DNA from 2 places in the Variovorax sp. V35 genome. Region 2 is predicted to be linked to the other one. Evidence: riboswitches for the same ligand, from Rfam matches in the RefSeq annotation. Region 2 holds a riboswitch; the other holds the start of a gene.
What was found. Region 2 has a riboswitch for glycine ahead of gcvT (glycine cleavage system aminomethyltransferase GcvT). Riboswitches for the same ligand answer to the same signal wherever they lie in the genome.
Positions count from the first base shown of each region.

Region 1: another riboswitch for glycine. It lies ahead of ACAM42_RS03675 (D-amino acid dehydrogenase); the one in region 2 lies ahead of gcvT (glycine cleavage system aminomethyltransferase GcvT).

Region 1 covers NZ_AP028666.1:812,017-819,982, forward strand. Annotated here, with positions in the region: gene ACAM42_RS03655 (PLP-dependent aminotransferase family protein) at 1-1,115, shown strand, start outside; gene ACAM42_RS03660 (PhaM family polyhydroxyalkanoate granule multifunctional regulatory protein) at 1,180-1,968, shown strand; gene ACAM42_RS03665 (FIST C-terminal domain-containing protein) at 2,018-3,298, shown strand; gene ACAM42_RS03670 (RtcB family protein) at 3,517-4,932, shown strand; gene ACAM42_RS03675 (D-amino acid dehydrogenase) at 4,951-6,258, opposite strand; glycine riboswitch at 6,350-6,456, opposite strand; glycine riboswitch at 6,501-6,591, opposite strand; gene rfbB (dTDP-glucose 4,6-dehydratase) at 6,710-7,789, shown strand; gene rfbD (dTDP-4-dehydrorhamnose reductase) at 7,786-7,966, shown strand, end outside.
Region 2 covers NZ_AP028666.1:2,982,334-2,990,299, reverse strand. Annotated here, with positions in the region: gene ACAM42_RS13840 (TRAP transporter small permease) at 1-267, shown strand, start outside; gene ACAM42_RS13835 (TRAP transporter large permease) at 278-1,570, shown strand; gene ACAM42_RS13830 (helix-turn-helix transcriptional regulator) at 1,607-2,386, opposite strand; gene ACAM42_RS13825 (MFS transporter) at 2,495-3,688, shown strand; gene ACAM42_RS13820 (hypothetical protein) at 3,851-4,333, shown strand; gene ACAM42_RS13815 (hypothetical protein) at 4,430-4,966, shown strand; glycine riboswitch at 4,998-5,084, shown strand; glycine riboswitch at 5,101-5,205, shown strand; gene gcvT (glycine cleavage system aminomethyltransferase GcvT) at 5,253-6,425, shown strand; gene gcvH (glycine cleavage system protein GcvH) at 6,497-6,868, shown strand; gene gcvP (aminomethyl-transferring glycine dehydrogenase) at 6,926-7,966, shown strand, end outside.

The DNA of each region.
Region 1 (7,966 bases), 2.2 Mb from region 2:
CCGACGCCAGCTCGCTGATCCGCAGCATGTTCCACCGCCCGAGCGACAAGCCGCAGCCGGGCATGGGCGTGTTCCCGCCCGACTGGATGGCCTCGACCTTCCTGGCGACCGCGGTGCGCCGCGTGACGACCACCTCGGCGCTGCAGGAGCTGTCGCTGCAGTACGGCGAGCCTTCGGGCGACCTCGCGCTGCGCCGCAGCCTGTCGCAGAAGCTGGTGCGCATCAACGTGCCGGCCGGGCCGGACCAGATCGTGACTACCATCGGCGCCACGCACGCGCTGGACATCGTGAGCCGCACGCTGCTGCGCGCGGGCGATCCGGTGATGGTCGAGGAGCCCGGCTGGGCACTGGAGTTCGCGCGGCTCGAAGCGCTGGGCATGCGTATCCTGCCCGTGCCGCGCCGCGCCGACGGGCCCGACCTCGACGTGATGGCGCAGTACTGCAAGCTGCACAGCCCCAAGCTCTTCGTCAGCGTGAGCGTGCTGCACAACCCGACCGGCTACAGCCTCACGCCGGGCAGCGCGCACCGCGTGCTCAAGCTGGCCAACGAGCACGACTTCCACATCGTCGAGGACGACACCTACAGCCACCTCGCGCCCGAGCACGCCACGCGCCTGAGCGCGCTCGACGGGCTGCAGCGCACCATCTACGTCAGCGGCTTCGCGAAGATCCTGGCGCCCAACTGGCGCATCGGCTTCCTGGCCGCCTCGCCCGCGCTGAAAGAGCGGCTGCTCGAGACCAAGCTGCTGGCCACGCTGACCTCGCCCACGCTGTTCGAGCGGGCGCTGTCGTGGTGCATCGACCAGGGCCAGCTGCGCCGCCATTCGGAGCGCGTGCGCATCCGCCTGGACGGCGCGCGCGGCCGCGCGGTGAAGCTCGCCATGTCGCACGGCTGCACCTTCGCCTCGGAGCCCGCGGGGCTGTTCGGCTGGGTCGACACGGGCGTGGACACCGACGCGCTCACGCAACGCATGCTCGACCAGGGCTACCTGCTGGCGCCGGGCTCGCTGTTCCATGCGCGCCGCCCGCCGAGCACGATGATGCGGATCAACTTCGCGACCTCGCAGGACGCGAATTTCTGGAAGGTTTTCAGCCGGGTCAGGGACGAGCTCTGATTCGCTTGCAAAGGGCTTGGAGTAAGCTGGCAGCACAAGAAAACCCAGCCAGGAGACCTCCCGCATGAGCAACGCCAGCAAACCCTTCGACTTCAGCCAGTTCGTCCCCGGATTCGACTTCCTGAAGAACCTCGCCGGCGGTGCCGCCGCGGGCTCCGGCTCGGTGCCCGGCATCCCCAGCCTCGCCAGCTGGGTCGCGCCCACCATGAGCGTCGAAGAGGTCGACAAGCGCATCCAGGAACTCAAGACCGTCCAGTACTGGCTCGAACAGAACGGCCACGCGCTCAAGGCGACCATCCAGGCGCTCGAGGTGCAGAAGATGACGCTGTCGACCCTGCGCGGCATGAACGTGCGGATGGAAGACATCGCCAGCGCGTTCACCAAGCAGGCTGCGGCGATGGCGCCGGCGCCTGCACCGGCCCCTGCTGCCCCGGCACCCCGGCCTGCGCCGGAGCCTGTCGAGGAAGAGGAAGAAGAGTTCGACGAGGCCGAGGAAGAAGCGGAAGAAGAGGAAACCCCGGCGCCGAAGAAGACCTCGCGCGCCAAGCCCGCAGCGTCCAACGGCGCCGCCGGCGTGGTCGACCCGATGCAATGGTGGGGCTCGCTCACCGAGCAGTTCCAGCAGATCGCGAGCACGGCGCTGCAGGATGCGGCGCAGCTCAAGGTGCCGGCCATGGCGCAGCCGCTGGCCGACGCCGTGGGGCAGGTCATCGGCAAGGCAACGGCGGCGCGCAAGCCGGCCGCCAAGACTGCTCCGAAGAAAGCTGCCGCCAAAAAAGCCGCGCCGGCACCCGCCGCGCGCAAGAAAACCACGTCCACCGCCGCGCGCAAGCGAACCTCCGGCCGGCGCTGACGTCTCACAGTCACCTTTCCAGACGACGACGCACGGGTCGGTACGCACCATGAAACTGTTTCCCACCGGCCATGCCACCCACCCGCAATGGCGCATGGCCGCCGGCCTCGTGCTGGCCCAGTTGCGCGCGCAGATGGCGCTGCCCGATTACGCGTCGAACCCGACGCTCGGGCTGCTCTACATCACCGACCACTACGCGGCCGAGGCGCAGGAGATCCTCGATCACCTGAGCGCCGAGCTGCCCGAGGTCACCGACTGGTCGGGCACGGTCGGCATCGGCGTGTCGGCCAACAACGCCGAGTACTTCGACGAGCCCGGCCTGAGCCTGATGCTGTGCGCGCTGCCCAGCGACCAGTACCGCGTGTTCTCGGGCGTGGCGCCGCTGGGCAGCTCCGAAATGAGCGGCTTCGAGGCGCACACCGCGCTCGTGCACGCCGACCCGGCCACGCCCGACCTGGGCGAGCTCATCGGCGAGATGGCGGGGCGCACCGACACCGGCTACCTGTTCGGCGGGCTCTCGTCCGGCCGCGGCGGGGCGCTGCAGTTCGCGGTTGGCGGCAACGGCAACATCCGCGGCCACGGCGCGGCGGGCGGCGTGTTCTCGGGCGGCTTGTCGGGCGTGGTGTTCGGCGAGGGCGTGCGGCTGGTGTCGCGCGTCACGCAGGGCTGCCAGCCGCTGCGCACCGGCGGCGCGCGCGAGCGCGAGATCACCGAGGCCGACGGCAACCTGCTGCTGGCGCTCGACGGCGAACCGGCGCTCGACGTGCTGCTGGCCGACCTGCAGGTGTCGCTCGACCGGCCGCAGGAGGCCATCGACGCCGTGCGCAACACGCTGGTCGGCCTGGCCGACGCGGGCAGCGACGGCATCCGCCGCACCGGCGACCTGGGCGCCGACGTGCTGGTGCGCCACATCATCGGCCTGGACCCGACGCGGCGCGGCATCGCCATTGCCGACAACGCCGAGGCCGGCATGCGGCTGAGCTTCTGCCGCCGCAACGCGCAGGCGGCGCGCGCCGACCTGATGCGCATCTGCGCCGAGATCCGCGAAGAGCTCGAGCCCGAAGAACAGACGCTGGCCACCGCGCGCGCCGTGGCGGCCGGCGAGGCCGAGGCCGCGCCGCATCCGGCGCGGCGCATCGCAGGCGCGGTGTACGTGAGCTGCTCGGGGCGCGGCGGCCCGCACTTCGGTGCGCCGGGCGCCGAATTGCAGATCGTGCGGCATGCGCTGGGCGACGTGCCGCTGGTCGGCTTCTTCGCCGCCGGCGAGATCGCGCGCCATCACCTGTACGGCTACACCGGCGTGCTGACGGTGTTCACTGCGCCGGACTGACTGACTGGCTGACTGACGGGAAAAAACGACGCGCGCGCCTGCGCGTTGTTTTCGCAGGCGCTTCGCGTCGCTAGAATCCGCCCGCTTTCTTGAATCTCTGCTGCTGCAAGAAAGAGTGATCCGCGCGCCCCGAGGCACGCGGTCGATCTCTTTCGCCCCGCCACGCGATGTGACGGGGCCCGGAAACCGACACGGTTTCCCCGAATGGAATTGCAGCCATGGGCAGCCCTACCCACAGTCATTTTTCGAGACTCCAGCGCGCCTTTTCGCGCGCCCACATCGCCGTCGACTACCGCGACGGCATCTATCACCTGCGCAACGAAGCCGCGCAGGCGACCGTGCTTCTGCCGCAGAGCCTGCCGCTGGAAGAAAAAGCCGTGAACCAGCTGCTGGCCTTCGCCAGCGTGCGCTCGCCCGACGGCGCGCACGGCGTGTGCAAGGCCTGCGCGACGCCGGACTTCCATCCGGGCTCGGTCGCGCCGGTGGGCAGCGTCGTCGCGACCGATGGCGACTTCGTGATCCCCGCCGCGGTCGGCACCGACATCAACTGCGGCATGCGCCTGCTGACCACCGGCCTCACGCTGGACCAGGTGGCGCCGCACAAGACGCAGCTGCTCGCGCGGCTCACGCGCAGCCTGCTCGACAACGGGCGCGACGTGCCGGTGCACACGGCGGCGTTTCGCGCGCTGTTCGACGAAGGGCCGGCGGCGTTCTTGGACGCCGTGCGCAACGACGGGCTCTGGGCGGCCTGCGACCGCGACCGGCTGCAGGCCGAGATCGGCGCGTGCATCGGCCTGGCGAGCTTCGGCGGTCAGTCGCGGCACGCACCGCCGGCCTACACCGGCGCGCGCCACGAGGTGTTTCGCGACCCGTGCCTCGGCACGCCGGGCAGCGGCAACCACTTCGTCGAGCTGCAGGTGGTCGACCAGGTGATGGACCGGCACGCGGCCTACCGCGCGGGGCTCAAGGCCGGCGAAGTCGTGGTGATGATCCACAGCGGCTCGCGCGACATCGGGTTCCATGTCGGCGGCCGCTGGATGGGCCGCGCGCGGGCTGAATGGCCGCAGGGCCTGCGCCATCCGAAGAGCGGGCTGTACGGGCTGGCCGGGCCGCTGGCGCAGGAGTACCTCGAAGCCATGGGCGTGGCCGCGCGCTATGCGTGGGCCAACCGGGTCGTGCTGGCCGAGCTGGTGCGCAAGGACTTCGCCGAGCTGCTGGGCGCCACGGCGTCGACGCTGGTGGTCGACGTGCCGCACAACGTGGTGCTGCGCGAGCACGGCATGAACATCCATCGCAAGGGCGCGACGCCGGCGCATGCGGGCGACCTCGCGCTGATTCCCGGGTCGATGGGCGATCACTCGTACCTTGCGACCGGGCTGGGGCATGAGGACTGGCTGTGGTCGTGCAGCCATGGTGCCGGCCGGCGCATGCGTCGGCAGGAAGTGCGCGCGATGCGGCCTGCGCCCGGCGACACCGAAGCCAGCTGGCAATGCGTGACGCTGCGCGAAGAGCGCCGCATCGAGGAGGCGCCGCAGGCCTACAAGCCGATCGGCGTGGTGATCGAGGCGCAGGAAAGCGCGGGGCTCATCCGCTGCGCCGTGCGGCTCAAGCCCTGTGTCACGTTCAAGGCATGACCCGGGGCGCGTGGCGTGTCAGCCCAGTGCGGGCTGCACGGCGCGCGGCGCGGGCGCCGGCATGCCGGCGAACGCGAAATCGACCTCGGGCGCCAGCCCGCTCACGATGCGCGCGATCGACTTGCCCGAGCCGCAGGCGTGCGTCCAGCCGAGCGTGCCGTGGCCGGTGTTGAGGAACAGGTTCGGCAGCTTGGTCTTGCCGATCAGCGGCACGTTGCTCGGCGTGGCCGGGCGCAGGCCGGTCCAGAACTGCGCGCGCTCGGTGTCGCCGGCGCCGGGGAAGAGCTCCTCGACGCGCCGCACGATGGCTTCGCAACGCACGCGGTTCAGGTCGCGGTCGTAGCCGTTGAGCTCGGCCGTGCCGGCGATGCGCAGGCGGTCGCCCGATTCGGAGGTGTAGCGCGAGAACACCAGCTTGTATTCGTCGTCGGTCAGCGAGACCTGGTGCGCCTTCGACGCGTCCTTCACGGGCAGCGTCACCGAGTAGCCCTTGGCGGGGTAGATCGGCAGGCGGATGCCCAGCGGCGCGGCGTACAACGGACTCAGCGAACCCATCGCGAGCACGAAGGCATCGCCGCGGATGCGCTGGAAGCGGCCTTCGTTGTCGGTCGCCTCGACGTGGTCGATGCTGCCGCCGGCTTCGCGCAGCGCGGTCACCGTGTGGCTCATGAGGAACTTCACGCCGGCCGCCTCGGCCAGCTTCACGAGTTCGCGCGCGAAGCGGTTGGCGTCGCCCGATTCGTCTTCGGCGGTGTACGTGGCGCCGGCGAGTTGGGGGCGGATGTGGGCGAGGGCGGGTTCGATCTTGATGGCCTCGTCGGCGGAGATGACCAGCCGCTCGCAGCCCAGGGCGCGCATCTGCTCGGCGGGCGCGAGGGCGCCGTCGAATTCTTTTTGCGTCGTGTAGAAGTGCAGGATGCCTTGCGTGCGCTGGTCATAGTTCAGGCCGGTGTCTCGACGCAATTGCTGCAACATTTCCCGGCTGTATGTACCGAGACGAACGATCTGTTCGATGTTGTGGCGGGTGCGCGCGGGGGTGCATTCGCGCAGGAACTGCAGGCCCCAGAGCCATTGGCGCATGTCGGCGCGGATGCGAAAGAGCAGCGGCGCGTCTTCCTTGCCGAGCCATTGCAGCACCTTCAGCGGCGCGCTCGGATTGGCCCACGGTTCGGCATGGCTGACCGAGATCTGGCCGCCGTTGGCGAAGCTGGTTTCGGCGGCCGGGGTGGCCTGCCGGTCGATCACGGTCACCTCGTGGCCGAGTTGCTGGAGGTAGTAGGCCGAAGTCACGCCGAGCAGGCCGGCGCCAAGAACGATCACACGCATTGCAAGTACCTTTGAGTTTGCAGCGCTTGAACGGCGGGCGTGGAGTGCTATTGAAAAAATAGCAAGCAACCGGACGACCGATGTCCAAGTTGCCGCTCCCCCTGTCCTCGGTACCTGAGAGATTCACCCTGCTGCACCCGCAGCGGGTTTGCTCCTTCGGTGCGCCACATGGCGTGGCGGCTCTCCAGACGGCCGTATCGATGAGTGCAGTACTGACCCCTTGCCGAAGTTCCTGGGCGTTGCCTGGAATTTCGTCGGGCCGACCTGAGCGTTTATGGGAGTTTGCGCCTTCGGTAGGGCCTCCGTGGAGGCCCGCTCTCCTGCAATTGTTGGCGATTGTAGGCGGGCCCCGCAAGCCGGCCAAGCCCTGTACATCGGCACTTCACACCGATGGGATAATTGAATGTTGATTTTTGGTAAAGCAAACTTTTTTCTACATGCAGGGGACTCCATGATCCTGGTTACCGGCGGCGCAGGCTTCATTGGCGCCAATTTCGTGCTCGACTGGATCGCGCAGGGCAACGAGCCCGTCGTGAACCTCGACAAGCTGACCTACGCAGGCAACCTCGAGACCCTGGCGTCGCTCAAAGGCAACGCGAACCATGTCTTCGTGCAAGGCGACATCGGCGACAGCGCGCTGCTCGATCGCCTGCTGGCCGAGCACAAACCCCGTGCCGTCGTGAACTTTGCCGCGGAATCGCACGTGGATCGTTCGATCCACGGTCCGGAAGACTTCGTGCAGACCAACGTGCTCGGCACTTTCCGCCTGCTCGAATCGGTGCGCGGCTACTGGAACGCCTTGCCGGCCGACCAGAAGGCCGCCTTCCGCTTCCTGCACGTGTCGACCGACGAGGTCTACGGCTCGCTCTCCAAGACCGACCCGGCCTTCACCGAAGAGAACAAGTACGAGCCCAACAGCCCGTACTCGGCCAGCAAGGCCGCCAGCGACCACCTCGTGCGCGCCTGGCACCACACCTACGGCCTGCCGGTGGTCACCACCAACTGCTCGAACAACTACGGCCCGTTCCACTTCCCCGAGAAGCTGATCCCGCTGATGATCGTCAACGCATTGGCCGGCAAGAACCTGCCCGTGTACGGCGACGGCATGCAGGTGCGCGACTGGCTCTACGTGAAGGACCACTGCAGCGCCATCCGCCGCGTGCTCGAGGCCGGCAAGCTCGGCGAGACCTACAACGTCGGCGGCTGGAACGAGAAGCCCAACATCGAGATCGTCAACACCGTGTGCGCGCTGCTCGACGAACTGAGCCCCCGCGCCGACGGCAAGCCGTACAAGGAACAGATCACCTACGTCACGGACCGCCCGGGCCACGACCGCCGCTACGCCATCGATGCACGCAAGCTCGAGGCCGAACTCGGCTGGAAGCCCGCCGAGACCTTCGACACCGGCATCCGCAAGACCGTCCAGTGGTACCTCGCCAATGGCGAGTGGGTGCGCAACGTGCAAAGCGGCGCGTACCGCGAATGGGTCGAGAAGCAGTACGACGCCGCACCCGCAAAGGCTTCCGCATGAAGTTGCTGCTGCTCGGCAAAGGTGGACAGGTCGGCTGGGAGCTGCAGCGCAGCCTCGCGCCGCTCGGCGAAGTGGTCGCACTGGACTTCGACAGCACCGACTTCCACGCCGACTTCAGCCGTCCCGAGCAGCTGGCTGCAACCGTGCTGGCGGTGCGCCCCGACGTCATCGTCAATG
Region 2 (7,966 bases):
GCGGCCGTGGCGGTGCGCATCGTGGTGGCCGGGCTGCTGTTCGCCTTCTTCGGCTTCATGGTCTGGTACGGCTGGCTCTACATGGAACGCACGATGTTCCAGCTCACGGCCGTGACGCAGATTCCGTTCGCCTACATCTACAGCGCGATGCTGATCGGCGGCGTGCTGCTGATCGTGCACTGGCTGCTGGTGGTGCGCGGCTACGTGCTGAACCGCGAGTTCGCGTCGGACGCGCATTTCGACGCCAACGCGTCGGCCTCGCTGTAAGGAGCAGACCATGGATGCCAGCATTGTCCTGATCGTCTCCGCCTGCGTGTTCCTGGCCATCGGCGTGCCCGTGGCCTTCGCGCTCGGCCTGGCCACGGCCGCCACCCTGATCCTCGCGGAAAGCTACCCGCTGATGGTGCTGCTGAAGGAAACCTTCACCGGCATCGACAGCTTTCCGCTGATGGCCGTGCCCTTCTTCATCCTGGCCGCCGAGCTCATGAGCGGCGGCTCGCTCACCGAGGTGCTGCTGCGCTTCGCGGGCCAGTTCGTCGGCCACCGCCGTGGCGGGCTGGGCTACACCAACGTCGTGTCGCTGACCTTCTTCTCGGGCATCTCGGGCTCGGCGCTGGCCGACGCGGCCGGCCCCGGCTCGATGCTCATCAAGATGATGGACAAGGCCGGCTACGACCGCTCGTACGCGGCGGCGCTGACGGCCTCCACGGCCATCGTGGGACCGATCATTCCGCCCTCGATCATCATGATCATCTACGCGCTGCAGGACGAGACCGTGTCGGTCGGCCAGCTGTTCGTGGCCGGCATCGTGCCGGGCATCCTGATCGCGGTGGCGATGTGCGTGGTGAACTTCTACGTGTCGAAGAAGCGCAACTACAAGGGCGACGGCCAGACGCCGCCGCTGCGCGAGATTCTCATCACGACGTGGAAGGCGATTCCTGCGATCCTGCTGCCGGTGGTGATCCTGGGCGGCATGCGCGCCGGCTGGTTCACGCCCACCGAGGCTTCGGTGGTGGCGGTGTTCTACGCGCTGGTGTGCGGCAAGTTCATCTACCGCACGCTCGAGTGGAAGATGCTGCCCGACATCCTGTCGCGCTCGGCGCTGCTGTCGGCGTCGGTGCTGATCATCATCGGGCTGTCGGCCTCGTTCGCCTGGGTGCTGACCATCGAGGGCATTCCGCAGCAGATGGCCGAATGGCTCATCAGCATGAACCTCTCGCCGTGGATGTTCCTGATCATCGTCAACGTGTTCCTGCTCCTGTTCGGCATCTTCATCGAGCCGCTGCCGGGCGTGATGGTGCTGGCGCCGATCCTTGCGCCCGTGGCGATCAAGCTGGGCGTCGACCCGGTGCACTTCGCGATGATCGTGATCTTCAACCTCACGCTGGGCATGATCACGCCGCCGGTGGGCGGGCTGCTGTTCGTGACCTGCAACGTGTCGAAGGTGCCGATGTCGGCGCTGGTGAAGGAACTGGTGCCCTTCCTGTGGGCGCACGGCGCGGTGCTGATGCTGCTGACCTTCGTGCCGATGCTGAGCACCTGGCTGCCGCGCGCGCTCGGGTTCAAGTAGCGGCGCAGGCCGCCCCCGTCCGCGCCTGCACTCGCCTCAGGCCGGCGGGTGAAGGTACTGGCTCGGCGGCACGCCGAGCGTGCGGCGGAACATCGCGGTGAAGGCGCTCGGGCTCTCGTAGCCGTGCGCCAGCGCCACCTCCAGGATCGACGCGCCCGCGGCCAGCCGCGGCAGGCTCAGCAGCAGCCGCGCCTGACGGCACCACGCGCCGAAGGTCATGCCAGTTTCGCGTTCGAACAGCCTCGCCAGCGTGCGCGCGTTCATGTGCAGCCGCGCGGCCCAGCCGTCGAGCGTGGCGGGCTGCGCGGGGTCGCGGATCAGCGCCTCGCACAGCGAGGCCAGGCGCGCATGGCGCGGCATCGGCACATGCAGCGACAGCGCGGGCGCGGCCTCGATCTCGTCGAGGATCAGCTCCATCACGCGCTCGTCGCGCCCGCCCGGCGGGTAGTCCAGCGGCAGCGACACGGCCGCCACGATCAGCTCGCGCAGCAACGCGCCCACATGGATCACGCGGCAGTCGGCGCCCAGGTCGGCGCGCGTGCCGGGCTCGACGAAGACGGTGCGCATCTTCACCTCGCCCGCCATGCGGATCTGGTGCGTCATGCCCGGCGGCACCCAGACGCCGCGCCCCGGCGGCACCACCCAGCTGCCGGCTGCGGCGCCGACCATCATCACGCCCGAAATCGCATGAATGAGCTGCCCGCGCCGGTGCGCATGCGGCGGAATGAAGGCGTCGCCCGCCGGATCGGTGGCCAGCACGGCCACGGCGCGCGGGGTCGATTCGCCCTCGTCGGGGCGCAGATTCAGTTTGTCCATTTCACGACGATGTTTGCACATTCATAGCGAGAACATCTTTCCGTGTCTTCCTACGATGGCTTTTCCTCCCTTTTTCTCAAACCGGACATCGAAGAAAGAAGCCATCGCATGAACACGCGCCGACTCGGGCTGCTCACCGGCACCCATGCCGTCAACGACCTCTACCAGGGCCTCGTGCCCGCGCTGCTGCCCTTCATGGTGCTGGAGCGCGGCTACAGCTACACGGCCGTGAGCGGCCTGATGCTGGCGGCCACCGGGCTGTCGAGCGTGGTGCAGCCGCTGTTCGGCCTGTACGCCGACCGCCACCCGCGCGCCTGGCTGGTGCCCGTGGGCTTCCTGTTGGCGGCGCTGGGCGTGGTGCTGGCGGGCCTGAGCCAGAGCTATCTGCTGACCTGGATCGCGGTCGCGCTGTGCGGGCTGGGCATCGCGGCCTACCACCCGCCCGCCACCGTGGCCGCGCGCGCGGCCGGCGGCGCCTCGCAGAAGGCGATGAGCGTGTTCTCGGTGGGCGGCACCATCGGCGCCTCGTTCGCGCCGGTGCTGGCGGCCACGGTGGTCGGTGGCGGCAGCCTGTCGCGCAGCTACCTGCTGGGCATTCCCGCGCTGGCGATGGGCGTGGTGTGGGTCGCGGCCAACGCGCGGCGCGGTGCAGTCGCCAGCAACGCGGCAGCCGCGGCGGCGCGCGCCGCGCAGGCCCGCGCCCAGGTGCTGAAGCCGCACAACGACTGGCGCGCCTTCAGCCTGCTGGTGGCGACCATCGTGGGCTGGTCGATCCCCTACGTCACGGTGCTGTCGATGCTCTCGCTGCGCATCACGCGCGACCTGCACGGCAGCACCTTCCAGGGCGCCGCGGCGCTCACCGCCTTCACCGCCGCAGGGGCCGTGGGCACGCTGGCCGGCGGCTGGCTCGGCGACCGCATCGGGCGCATGGGCACGATCCGCTGCGGCTACCTGCTCGCGCTGCCGGCCATGGCGGGCCTCGTGCTCGCCTCCACGCCCGGCGCGGCGCTGGCCTGCACGGCGTGGCTCGGCATGAGCATGTTCCTGCCCTTCGCCGCGCAGGTGACGCTCGCGCAGGACTACCTGCCGCGCAACCCGGCGACCGCCAGCGGCATCACGCTCGGCCTCGCGCTCTCGGTCGGCGGACTGGTGTCGCCCCTGTTCGGCCTGCTGTCGGATGCGCGCGGACTCGGCGTCACGCTCACGGTGGTGTTGTGCGTGCTGTGCGTCGCAACCGTGCTGGCCTTGCGGCTTCGCAATCGGACGGTGCAGGTGATGGCGGGCGAGGCTGCGGCGGCCTGAGCCCTGCCCCGCGCTCCCGGTGTCCTATGGACGCGCCCTGAACCACGGACCACCGAAATCCGTGGGCGATTCAACGCCGCACGCCTCCTCTTTCACTGCCAGAATCGACGCAAGCTTCGACGTCGAGCCTGACAGACAAGAAGAAGGAAAGAGAAGGACGCCATGCACCGAATCGTCGCCCAGGGCAGCAGCCTTGTCGCTGCCGGCTTGCTGGCCACCGCCGGTATCGCGGCCACGCCGGCCGCCGCGCCCGTTGCAGCCGTTGCACCAGCAGCCGCCCCCGCCAATCCCACCAATCCCGTCACCCACCTCGCCGAAGTGGAAAGCGCCGTGCGCGCCTGGGCCGCCGCCTGGTCCGCGCGCGACGTGGAGCGCTACCTCGCGGCCTACGCGAGCGACTTCACCCCCGCGCGCGGCCAGACCCGCGAGCGCTGGGAGGCCGACCGGCGCGCCCGCATCACGGGCAAGTCGCGCATCAGCGTGGGCATCGAGGGGCTGGTGATCAGCGTTCAGGGCACCTCGGCCAGCGCGCAGTTCCGGCAGGTCTACAGCGCCGACGCGCTCACCGAGACCGACCGCAAGACCCTCGAGCTGCAGCGCGTGGGCCCGCGCTGGCTGATCCGCAAGGAGAGCGCGGGCAACTGACGCGCGCCGCCTTGTCCCTGTAAGGCAAATGGTTCACGAAGATGTCACCACTTGCAACGATGCTGCAGCCTTCGACCTCCGAAAGCTGTGGCCGCCATGTTCCCCACCAAGACCGAGAAGGCACGCGACGAACTCCAGGCCGGGCAGCGCACGCTCAGCCAGCGTGAGCGCGCCCTGCTGCTCATGGCCGACGGCCGGCGCTCGCTGACCGACTTCAGCCCGCTGTTCCCCAGCCGCGTCGAGGCCGAGCAGGCGATCCAGGGGCTGATGCAGCGCGGCTACCTGCAGGTCGCGCGCCCGGTCGCGCCACCGCCCGCACCGGCCCCCACGCCCGTCCCCGCCGCCGAGCCGATCCAGGTCGCCACCTCGGCCGACAGCTTCGACGGCAAGCGCTCGCTGGCCACCACGCGCATGTTCCTGTTCGACATCTGCGAGCGCATGTTCGTGCGCCGCGACCCGCGCTTCGCCAACCAGATGCGCGACGCCCTGCGCGAGGCCCGCGACCGCGAGGCCATGCTGACCATCGCCGCGCTGATGCTCTCCGAGATCGAGAAGGCCGCCGGCCCCGAGCGCGCCGACTCGCTGCGCGAGCGCATCGACAAGCTGCTGCCGCCGGCGGAAACCGTGCACTGAGCCGCCAGCCCCGGCCCCGCGATCCACTACACTCGCCGGGTCAGGAGAGAGCCCCGCGCGACGGGGCCGCCGAAGGCGCAGGGGTTCCCCGAACGCTCAGGCAAAAGGACTGACAAGACGCCGGCAACCACCGGCGTTTCCTTGCTGGAGAGAGGCCGTGGCATTGCACGCGGCCCACCGAAGGAGCAAACCCCGATCGTGGGGCGAATCTCTCAGGTAAAGCGGACAGCAGGGGTGGCCCGTGGCGTTGCAGCCATGGATTTCGACTGCCCCTTTGGAGTGCCCCGTGGCTGCTTCCTCCGCTTCCGACGCCCAACTTCTCAAGACACCGCTGTACGACCTCCACGTGGAGCTCGGCGCCCGCATGGTGCCCTTCGCCGGCTACTCCATGCCCGTGCAGTACCCCGCCGGCCTCATGGCCGAGCACAAGCACACGCGCGATGCGGCCGGCCTGTTCGACATCTCGCACATGGGCCAGCTGCGCCTCGTCGGCCCCGATGCCGCCGCCGCTTTCGAAGCCCTGATGCCCGTCGACGTGATCGACCTGCCCGCCGGCAAGCAGCGCTACGGCCTGCTGCTGAACGACGAGGGCGGCATCCTCGACGACCTGATGTTCTTCAACGAAGGCAATGGCTCGCTCTTCGTGATCGTGAACGGCGCCTGCAAGGTGGCCGACATCGCCCACATCCAGGCCAGGATCGGCGCGCGCTGCCAGGTGCAGCCCCTGCCCGACCACGCGCTGCTGGCGCTGCAAGGCCCGCAGGCGGCCGCCACGCTGGCGCGCCTGTCGCCCGGCATCGAGCGCTTCGTGTTCATGACCGGCGGCGCGGTGCAGATCGGCGGCGTCGCGGCCTTCGTCACCCGCAGCGGCTACACCGGCGAAGACGGCTTCGAGATCTCGGTGGCCGCAAAGGACGCCGACGCCCTCGCCCGCCTGCTGCTGGCCCAGCCCGAAGTGAAGCCCGTCGGCCTGGGCGCGCGCAACTCGCTGCGGCTCGAAGCCGGCCTGTGCCTGTACGGCAACGACATCGACACCACCACCACCCCGGTCGAAGCCTCCCTCAACTGGGCGATCCAGAAGGTGCGCCGCGCCGGCGGTGCGCGCGAAGGCGGCTTTCCGGGCGCGGCCAAGGTGCTGGCCCAGCTGGCCGCCGTCGCCTCGGGCGCTGCCGGCCACACCGACCACAAGACGCTCACGCGCAAGCGCGTCGGCCTCGTGGCGCTCGAACGCATTCCGGTGCGCGACGGCACGCTGCTGCAGTCGCTCGAAGGCCACGACATCGGCGCCGTCACCAGCGGCCTGCTCGGCCCCACGGCCGACCGCTGCGTGGCCATGGGCTACGTGGCCGCCGCCTTTGCCGAGCCCGGCACGCGCGTGCAGGCCATCGTGCGCGGCAAGCCGGTGCCGATGGAAGTCTCGACCATGCCCTTCGTTCCGACGCGCTACTACCGCGGCTGACCGACACTGAACACCGCAGACCCGGCTAGGCTCTGCACCCCGATTCCATTTTTTCCACGAGGAGTTTTTTCATGAGCATCAAATACACCAAGGACCACGAATGGGTGGCGGCCGAAGGCGGCGCCGCCACCGTCGGCATCACCGTGCATGCGCAGGACGCGCTGGGCGACGTGGTGTTCGTCGACCTGCCTGAAGTGGGCAAGACCTTCGCGCAAGGCGAGGTCGCCGGTGTGGTCGAGTCGGTGAAGGCCGCCGCCGATGTGTTCATGCCCGTGTCGGGCGAGATCACCGAAGTGAACGAAGCGCTGCGCGCCGACCCGTCGCTGGCCAACAGCGACCCGCTGGCCGCCGGCTGGTTCTTCAAGGTCAAGCTGAGCGAGCCCGCGCAGCTCGACGCCCTGCTCGACGCCGCCAGCTACGACAAGTTCGCCGCCGAATCCTGATCCGCTGAACAGCAGCTTCCTCGCACCTTCGTTCCTTCTCCCCGAGCCTTCACCGCCATGCCGATTCCCGCCCTTCCCTCTTTGCAAGAACTAGAGAACGCCGAAGAATTCCTCGCCCGCCACATCGGCATCGATGCGGCGGACGAGGCGCGCATGCTGCCGGTGATCGGCTCGGAAACGCGCGCGGAGCTCATCGACGGCATCGTGCCCGCGGCCATCCGCCGCGCCCGGCCGATGCGCCTGCCCGCGCCGGTCACCGAGGCCGACGCGCTGGCCGAGCTGAAGACGCTGGCGTCGAAGAACAAGGTGTTCAAGAGCTTCATCGGCCAGGGCTACTACGGCACGCACACGCCGGGCGTGATCCTGCGCAACATCCTGGAGAACCCCGCCTGGTACACCGCCTACACGCCCTACCAGGCCGAGATCTCGCAGGGCCGCATGGAAGCCCTGCTCAACTTCCAGACGATGGTGTGCGACCTCACGGGCATGGCCATCGCCAATGCCTCGATGCTCGACGAGGCCACGGCCGCCGCCGAGGCCATGACGCTCGCCAAGCGCAGCGTGAAAAGCAAGAGCAACGTGTTCCTCGTGTCGGGCGACTGCCACCCGCAGACCATCGAGGTCATCAAGACGCGCGCCGCCCCGCTGGGCATCGAAGTCAAGGTGAGCACCGTGTCGGAAACGCTGCCGCACCTGATGGTGAGCGGCGAGTTCTTCGGCGTGCTCGCGCAGTACCCCGCCACCACTGGCCACGTGCACGACCTGCGCCCGCTCGCGGGCCACGCGCACCAGTGCGATGCCGCCTTCATCGTCGCGGCCGACCTGCTGGCGCTGACGTTGCTGGTCGCCCCCGGCGAGTTCGATGCCGACATCGTCTGCGGTACCACGCAGCGTTTCGGCATGCCGCTGTGCAACGGCGGCCCGCACGCCGCCTACCTGGCCTGCCGCGATTCGTTCAAGCGATCGCTGCCCGGCCGCCTCGTCGGCGTGAGCGTCGACACGCACGGCCAGCCCGCCTACCGCCTCGCGCTGCAGACGCGCGAGCAGCACATCCGCCGCGAGAAGGCCACCTCGAACATCTGCACCGCGCAGGTGCTG